DNA from 2 places in the Streptomyces sp. MST-110588 genome. Region 2 is predicted to be linked to the other one. Evidence: riboswitches for the same ligand, from Rfam matches in the RefSeq annotation. Region 2 holds a riboswitch; the other holds the start of a gene.

Region 1 (4,322 bases), 4.4 Mb from region 2:
GATGCGGATAACGTCAAGGGGTGCATGACCAGAGCTCTGACCTGCGGCAGGACCGCCCCGCCGGCTGCCCCGAACTCTTCACCTGGGAGTTCGCCACCGACCCGTACCCGGCGTACGCCTGGCTGCGCGAGCACGCGCCCGTACACAAGGCGCGGCTGCCCAGCGGCGTGGAGGCGTGGCTGGTGACGCGGTACGGGGACGCGCGGCAGGCGCTGGCGGATGCCAGGCTGTCGAAGAACCCCGTGCACCACAGTGAGGCGGCGCACGGTAAGGGGAAGGTGGGCATTCCCGGGGAGCGGAGCGCCAACTTGATGACGCATCTGCTCAACATCGATCCGCCCGATCACACCAGGCTGCGGCGCCTGGTGTCCAAGGCGTTCACGCCGCGCCGGATCGCCGCCTTCGCGCCGCGTGTGCGGGAGCTGACCGACGGGCTGATCGACGGGTTCGCCGGGCGGGGCGAGGCCGACCTGATCCACGAGTTCGCCTTCCCGCTGCCCATTTACGCCATCTGCGATCTGCTCGGCGTCCCGCGCGAGGATCAGGACGACTTCCGGGACTGGGCCGGGATGATGATCCGGCACGGCGGCGGGCCGCGCGGCGGAGTGGCCCGTTCCGTGAAGAAGATGCGGGCGTATCTGGCCGAGCTGATCCACCGCAAGCGTCTGGACCCGGGGGAGGACCTGATCTCGGGTCTGATCCGGGCGTCCGACCACGGCGAGCACCTTTCGGAGAACGAGGCCGCGGCCATGGCCTTCATCCTCCTTTTCGCCGGGTTCGAGACGACGGTCAACCTCATCGGCAACGGTACGTACGCGCTGCTGCGCAACCCCGGCCAGCGCCGGCGGCTGGAGGCGGCGCTGGCCGAGGGGGACACGGAGCTGCTGGCCACCGGCGTGGAGGAACTGCTGCGCTACGACGGGCCGGTGGAGCTGGCCACCTGGCGCTTCGCCACCCGCGACCTGACGCTGGGCGGGCAGCGGATCGCCGAGGGCGATCCGGTCCTGGTGGTGCTGGCCGCCGCCGACCGCGACCCGGAGCGGTTCGCCGGGCCCGACACCCTGGACCTGGGCCGGCGCGACAATCCGCACCTCGGGTACGGGCACGGCATCCACTACTGCCTCGGCGCGCCGCTGGCCCGCCTCGAAGGACAGACGGCGCTGGCCGCCCTGCTGACCCGGCTGCCCGGCCTGCGGCTGGCGGCCGATCCGCAGGAGCTGCGGTGGCGTGGCGGGCTCATCATGAGGGGGCTGCGGACCCTTCCCGTGGCATGGGATTTTCCGGCGCATTCCACGGACGCCCTGGTGGCGTCAAGTACTGTGCGCGATCAAAAAAATGACGCAGCGTCACCTGCGTGACCTCAGCGTGATCTCCGCTACACCGGCTTGTGACGAACGGGCGCCCCCGCTACTTTCAACCGATCGACAAGCGGTCGACGAGGCGATCGGCAGGCGATCGACAACTCAACCGCCCTCTCGAAAGGCAACCGCATGCGTTCCGGGAACGGCAGACACCGTCGCCCCCGCCAGGCTCCGGCAATCTTCGTGACGGCGGGAGTCACCGGCGCGGGCATCGCCATGCCCCTGCTCGCCGCCAGTGGCGCGCAGGCCGCGGACACCGCGACCTGGGACCGGGTCGCGCAGTGTGAGAGCGGCGGGGTGTGGAGCGCCGACGCCGGCAACGGCTATTACGGCGGGCTCCAGATCACGCAGGAGCTGTGGGACCGGTACGGCGGGGCCGCGTACGCCTCCCGCCCCGACCTCGCCAGCCGCTCCCAGCAGATCGTCGTGGCGGAGTCCATACTCAAGGCCCGCGGCCCGCAGGCGTGGCAGGGCTGCGCGGAGAGCGCGGGGCTGACCAAGGGTGGCGGGGCGCCGGGCGTGGACCCGGGCAGCACCCGCGCGCCGGAGCCGTCGCACTCCCCCTCGACGCCGTCCACGCCCTCGCCCACGTCACCCGGCTCCTCCTCGCCTTCCGGGACGCCCAAGCCGTCGGGTTCCGGGGCGCCTTCGCACACCCCGGCGCCGTCCCACAGCGGTACGCGGCCCAAGGCGGACCCGTCCGGCCGGGCGGGCTCGTCGGACTCCTCGGGCGCCTCGGACCGTACGGATGAATCCGACGCATCGGGCGCCACGGACGCGACGGATTCTTCGGGCACCTCGGACCCATCGGATGCGCGGGATTCCTCCGGTTCCTCGGGCACCTCGGATTCCCCGGGATCGTCTGGTTCATCTGATTCCGCCGGAAAGTCCGGCACCGGCGACCGGGACGGCTCGGGTACGTCCGGCCCCGGAGCCACCGACCCCACCACCGACCCGGGCGCGCCGGGGCTCCCCGGTGCCGGCAAGCACCGCGGCGGGCCGGACGGGGACGCGGGCCAGGAGGGCGACGGCCGCGGCTCCGGCGGGCGCCACGCCTCCCGTGGCGGGGACACGCACCGCGACCACCCGCCTGTTCGAACGGACTACGTCGTGCGGCCGGGTGACAACCTGTCAGTCATCGCCGAGGACTCCCGGACGCCCGGTGGCTGGCCCGCGCTCTACAAGGCCAACAAGGACGTCATCGGAGACGACCCGGATCTGATTCTGCCTGGTCAGCGCCTTGAAGTCGGTCGCTGACCGGCTCATTCGGAGCTGTTGGGTCCGCTTTGGCGAAAGTGAGACATGGCTCTCGTTCGGCTCGGGCGTGTCCGAGTCGGCCATTGTTTCGAAACCGCCCGCGACCTGCGGAAATGGGAGCTTCTCGGGTCACAAAACGGTCAACTCGCCTCAGAAGTAGGGGTTTGAACCGGCAGGGTGTTCCTGTTTACGGTCGTGACCGCTCGCCAAAGCGGGCCCGTCGACCACACGCCGAATCCTGCCGGTGGTCGGAGGACGTCGTCGCGCAAGCGCCGAAGGCAGGAGCGGGGGACCCAAGGTAAGTGCCGGCCCCACCCGTGAGAACGGGAGGGACGGCTAGGGGTGAAGCCGCGTGAGACGCGGCCGGGCCACTCACAGTCCGAACCCGACAGCTCACCTCGTAGGCGTCGGTGAGGAAAACAACCATGTCTTCTGTCAAGGGCAAGCACCGTCGTCCCTCCAAGGCCGTCCGCGTCGCCACCCTGGCCGGCGTCGCCGGTGCCGCCGTGGCCGTCCCGCTGATGGGCGCCACCTCCGCCTCCGCCGCCTCCGTCTCCACCTGGGACGCGGTCGCGCAGTGCGAGTCCGGCGGCAACTGGTCGATCAACACCGGCAACGGCTACTACGGTGGCCTGCAGTTCTCCAATTCGAGCTGGGCCGCCGCCGGCGGCACCAAGTACGCCCCCCGCGCCGACCTGGCCAGCAAGGGCCAGCAGATAGCCGTGGCCGAGAAGCTCCTGGCCATGCAGGGCCCGGGTGCCTGGTCCTGCGCCGGCGCCGGCAACCTGACCTCCGGCGGCCCCAAGGCCCAGGTGAACACCTCCGGCGGCTCGGGCCACCACAACTCCACCCGCAGCTACACCGAGCGTCACCAGCAGGGCCCCTCGAAGTCCGAGGCCCGCAAGCAGGCCCGTGAGGCCGCCCGCACCACCCCGGCCCCCGCGCAGCCGAAGAAGTCCCAGGGCCACGGCAACTACACCGTCAAGGCGGGCGACACCCTCGCCAAGATCGCCGCTTCCCACGGCACCAACTGGAAGTCGGTCTACGAGAACAACAAGTCCGTCATCGGCGGCAACCCCAACCTGATCTTCCCGGGCCAGAAGCTCTCCGTCTGAGCTCCTGCCCCTCCCGGTCCGCCGGGGTCCCGGACTCCCCGTACGTACGGCGGTACGTACGGGCCGTCCCGGCCTTGACCCCGCGGCCCGAAGCGCCCGGGAATCCGCTCTTCCCGTGAGACCGCCCCGTCACGCCGCGTCGTCCCCCGAACGCGCCGCGACGGGGCTTCTCCCATTGGTGCGCCTTCCCGCCCCGTCGCTTTCCGCCCCGCCGCCGTACGCCTGTGACCACGGCGTTTCCGGCGGCGTTCCCGTTCAGCGAACAATGCACCCATACGCCCAATGAACTGGGCCTTTGGCAGTATTTTCGTTTGTTTTCGTCCCATGGGCCGGGCTGGGGGCGAGCGCAGCCCCCCGGGGCCGTTAGGCTCGTGCTGCAGAACTCCAGACACCCATGAAGGAGACAACGTGCCGTCCATCGACGTCGTCGTAGCTCGCGAGATTCTCGACTCGCGAGGCAATCCCACGGTCGAGGTCGAGGTCGGCCTCGACGACGGCAGCACGGGCCGTGCCGCCGTGCCGTCCGGCGCCTCGACCGGCGCGTTCGAGGCCATCGAGCTGCGCGACGGTGACCCGAACCGCTACCTGG
Region 2 (4,322 bases):
AGCAGCACACGGCCGTCTTCCGGATCCTGGTCGAACACCTCGGGAGCGGTCAGTGCGCACATCCCGGCGCCGACACAGCGGTCGCGGTCGAGGGAGACGTCCATGGTCAGCGCTCGTCCCAGGTGACAGGGAGGCTGTGCACGCCGTAGATGCCCGCATGGGCGCGCAGGGGCACCTGCTCGGGCGGTACGGCCAGGCGCAGGGTGGGGAAGCGGGTGACCAGGGCGGGGAAGGCCACGCGCATTTCGACGCGGGCCAGTTGCTGCCCCAGACACTGGTGGATGCCGTGGCCGAAGCTCAGGTGCCCGGTGGCCTTGCGGTGCAGGTCGAGGGTGTCGGGGTCGGGGAAGCGCAGCGGGTCGCGGTTGGCGGCCTGGACGGAGACGGTGACCGACTCGCCGGCCCTGATCAGCCGACCGTCCACCTCGACGTCCTCCAGGGCCGACCGGACCATGGGGTCGGCGATGCTCAGGTAGCGCAGCAGCTCCTCCACGGCCTGGTCGGCCAGGCTTGGATCGGCCCGCAGGGCGGCGAGCTGACCGGGGTTGCGCAGCAGGGCGAAGGTGCCCAGCGCCAGCATGCTGGTGGTGGTGTCCAGACCGGCGGCCAGCAGGAAGGCGCCGACGCCGGCGAGTTCCTCGTCGGTGAGGTCGGAGGTGGCCAGATCACCGAGCAGGTCGTCGGTGGGCTCCGAGCGCTTGGCCCGCACCAGCTCGTGGATGTACTCCTGCAGCGCGTGGTAGGCGGCCATCATTTCTTCGGGGGTGGTCTCACGTTCCATCACCGTCGCCGTGAGCCGTTGGAAGTGGTCCCGGTCGGCGTAGGGCACACCCAGCAGTTCGCAGATCATCAGGGCGGGTACCGGCCGCGCGAACGCCTCCACCAGGTCCACCGGGCCGCCCCGGCGCTCCATGGCGTCGAGGTGTTCGGCGGTGATCTGCCCGACGCGCTCGGTGAGCAGCCTCATGCGCCGTACGGTGAACTTGCCCATGAGCAGCCGCCGGTAGCGGGTGTGCTCGGGGGCGTCCATCCCGGTGAGGTCCCCCGGCGGGGCCGGAGGTATCTCGGAGGGGGCGTCCGGCACCAGGGCGTGCAGGAGTTCGTACCGCGAGCTGAAGCGGGGGTCCGACAGCACCGCGCGGGCCGCGGAGTGGCCGGTGACCAGCCAGCCGAGGTGCCCGTCGGGGTAGCGCATACGGATGAGCGGCTGCCGCTCGCGCACCTTTGCCAGTTCGGCGGGCGGATCGAAGGGGCAGCCCGTGGTCCGGTCCGTCGGCAGCGTCACCGCCTCGGCGGAAGGGGCTGTGGTCACAGTCGTCTCACCGGGCGCGTGGGTGGACGGTTCTGGCCGCATGGCAGGTCTCCTCGGAGATGGAATGCGAAGGCGAATGCGAAGAGCGGGCCGGGACGGGGTCCGCTCAGTCGTGACGCCACTATGGCATCACGTTGGCGTCGCAGCAAGAGTGGATGGCGCTCGAATGGTGTGCACGTGGCGCTATGACGGCACCGTGAAGGTGCCATCTGGGCGCTACGTGGGAGGGGTGGGTCGCCTGCCGTTACCCGCGCGTACTGCGGGTGTCGCCCCCGTACCCGTCCTGGTCGCCCGCACGGTCCGCCGCCCCGGGTCCCGGCCCGGCCCGCTCGTGGTCGTGCCCGTTGCGGCGTCCCAGTACGCGCGGCAGGAAGGCCCACAGCGCGGCGCACGCCAGCAGCGTCGCGGCCCCCGCCGCCACGCCCGCGGCCCGGTTCAGCACCACGTCGACGACCAGAGTCACGGCGCCGGCCAGGGCCACCGCCACCGCCGCCATGCCCGCTCCCGCGAGCCGGGCGGACACCATCACGACCAGGCGTTTCTCGCGCCGCTGGAAGAGCATCCGGTGGGTGGCGACCGGCGCGGTCAGCAGTACGGCCGCCAGCACGGCCAGCAGCAGCGTCCCGACGTACGTCGCCCGCTGGACCGTGTCCAGGGACACGAAGCGCGGAGTGAAGGCCAGGGTCAGCAGAAACGCGAAGAGGATCTGTACGCCGGTCTGCATGACCCGCAGTTCCTGGAGCAGTTCGGAGAAGTTGCGGTCGTAACGCTCCAGCGCGGTCTCGTGGCGTTCCTGCGCGTCCTCCTGGCGCTCCTCGCGTCCGCCGGCGCCGGGGTCCGGCGTCCCGGGGCGGTCGGTGGGACGGTCCATTCCGTACGAGTAGCCAGCGGTGCGGCAATCAGTCGGAACGACCCACGAACGGCGGCTGCCGCGCCCCGCCGGCCCGTACGTCCGCCGAAGGTCCATGCCGGGGGAAAACGAGGGTGTGTTCCTGTTCCGCCCCGCCGTTCCCGGCGGGGCGGAACAGGAACAGGAGTTGGCGCCCGGGTCAGCGCACCCGGCCGTACAGGACGCTGCGCGTCCATATCTTCTGCAGGCGCACCACGTCACCGGTCTTGGGCGCGTGCCAGATGCGTCCGCTCCCGGCGTATATCCCCACGTGGTATATGCCCCCACGGGAATAGAAGAAGACCAGGTCACCGCGTGCGCGGGAGGATGCGGGGACATGGCGGGTGCGGTTGTACTGCGACGCGGCGGTGCGGGGGAGTTTCTTGCCCGCGCGCTTGAACGAGTACAGCGTCAGGCCCGAGCAGTCGAAGCGGTACGGGCCCGTCGCGCCGTACTGGTAGGGAGCCCCTTTCTTCGAGGCGGCGATCCGCAGCGCTTTGGCGGAGGCCGAGGCGGCCTGCGCCTCCGCCGTCCCACCGGGGATCATCATCGTCCCGGCGGCCGTGGCGAGGGCGAGAGCGGAGATCACTCCCGCCCGCACCGGCATCCCGGAAACGCGAACGTGCGCAGCCATGCGCAACCCTTCGTCAGCCGCCTGCGAAGGAGAACCTGTCGGGTTCGGGCAGGCGAAGATGCCCGGCCGTGGCTCCGGCTTCACCCCAAGGGGCCGTCGGCTTCGCCGGCCGACGGTCCCGTCGTGCTCGGGTCCTCCGCTCCTGCCGATCAGGCGCATCGACCGGACGCCCGGCACGGCGGCAGGATTCGGCGCCCGTCCGGACCGCCCCACCGCTGTGGCGGGGGCTTGTCGTCGAGAGGGATCGTCACCCGGCGGCGGCAGGATGCCGAGCCGAAACGGCCGTATGTGAGGCTGGTCACGACTGACCCGTTCAGGTGGACAACGCCCGCTTCGTGCCCGGGCCGCGACCCGTGAGGACCCCCGCACCAGGCGCGGAGCGGATCATTCCGGATGTTGTGTGCGCGTGTTGCGCAACCGCACTCCCGCAAAAGCCGGGACCCTGACTACACCGAACGGGCGAGCGAACCCCGGTCGCCTGTCAGTCCCGTGTGCCCTTTGGCGAAGGGGTGTGCGCTCCGCTGCCGGTGGGGGAGCCGGTCGTCCCCGGGGCGGGCGATGCGACGGGCACGCGCCGGCCGCAGCCGCTGTTCCGCGGTCGTTCGCCGGCCCCGTCACTTCTGGGCGGGCGGCACCGTCACCAGGCGGGCGCGGCGCTCGCCGTCCAGCACCCGCAGCGCCCGCGTCAGCGTCGCGGCGTGCAGTTCGCTCTCGCCGCGCCGGTGCATCAGCGTCAGCGCGTCCCGCAGGTCCGTTGCCTTGGCGACCAGGGCCTGCGCGGCCCGCAGCCCGCCGTAAGTGGCCCCGCCCCGGCTCGGGTTGATACGGCCCAGCAGGTCCAGCACTGCCAGGTAGCTGTCGATGAACTCGCCCTCGGCCCGGGTCAGCGCGGGCAGCGGCGGCAACTCGGGCGGCAGCATCCCGCTCATCTCGTCCCCCTCATGCGTCCCATTCCCTCGTGCGTCCCATTCCCTCGTGCGCTCCGCTCACTACGCGGCCGGCGCCACGGCCGGCCGCTTGCGACTGCCGGTCAGCCCGTCGATGAGTCCGTACTCCAGCGCCCCCGCGCGTCGAATATCTTGTCGCGTTCGATGTCGGCGGCGATCTGCTCGGCGGGCCGGCCGGTGTGCCGTACGAGCATCTCCTCCAGCATCGCCCGGCTGCGCAGCAGTTCCGCGGCCTTGACCTGCAAGTCGGAAGCCTGTCCCTGGATCGGCTCGCTCAGGGACGGCTGATGGATCAGGATGCGCGCACGCGGCAGGGCGAACCGCTTGCCCGGGGCGCCCGCGGCCAGCAGCACCGCCGCGGCCGAGGCGGCCTGTCCCAGGCAGTAGGTCTGGATGTCGCAGGAGACGAACTGCATCGTGTCGTAAATGGCGCTCATCGCGGTCAACGAGCCGCCGGGGGAGTTGATGTAGAGCGAGATGTCGCGCCCCGGGGCGTCGTAGTCGAGGTGGACGAGCTGCGCGATCACGTCGTTGGCGACG

What was found. A riboswitch is a leader RNA that binds a small molecule or an ion and turns the genes downstream of it on or off. The one in region 2 is predicted to bind cyclic di-AMP.
Region 1: it holds a riboswitch for cyclic di-AMP, as region 2 does, so the genes downstream of both, KGS77_RS21350 (transglycosylase family protein) here and KGS77_RS01820 (C40 family peptidase) in region 2, are expected to answer to the same signal.

Annotation. Positions count from the first base shown of each region.
Region 1 is NZ_CP074380.1:4,858,233-4,862,554, forward strand. It holds gene KGS77_RS21340 (cytochrome P450) at 21-1,358, shown strand; gene KGS77_RS21345 (transglycosylase family protein) at 1,545-2,618, shown strand; cyclic di-AMP (ydaO/yuaA leader) riboswitch at 2,879-3,040, shown strand; gene KGS77_RS21350 (transglycosylase family protein) at 3,044-3,733, shown strand; gene eno (phosphopyruvate hydratase) at 4,142-4,322, shown strand, end outside.
Region 2 is NZ_CP074380.1:414,477-418,798, reverse strand. It holds gene KGS77_RS01835 (ferredoxin) at 1-104, opposite strand, end outside; gene KGS77_RS01830 (cytochrome P450) at 107-1,354, opposite strand; gene KGS77_RS01825 (DUF6328 family protein) at 1,557-2,183, opposite strand; gene KGS77_RS01820 (C40 family peptidase) at 2,362-2,835, opposite strand; cyclic di-AMP (ydaO/yuaA leader) riboswitch at 2,839-3,001, opposite strand; gene KGS77_RS01815 (hypothetical protein) at 3,450-3,755, opposite strand; partial or broken gene KGS77_RS01810 (ATP-dependent Clp protease proteolytic subunit) at 3,825-4,322, opposite strand, start outside.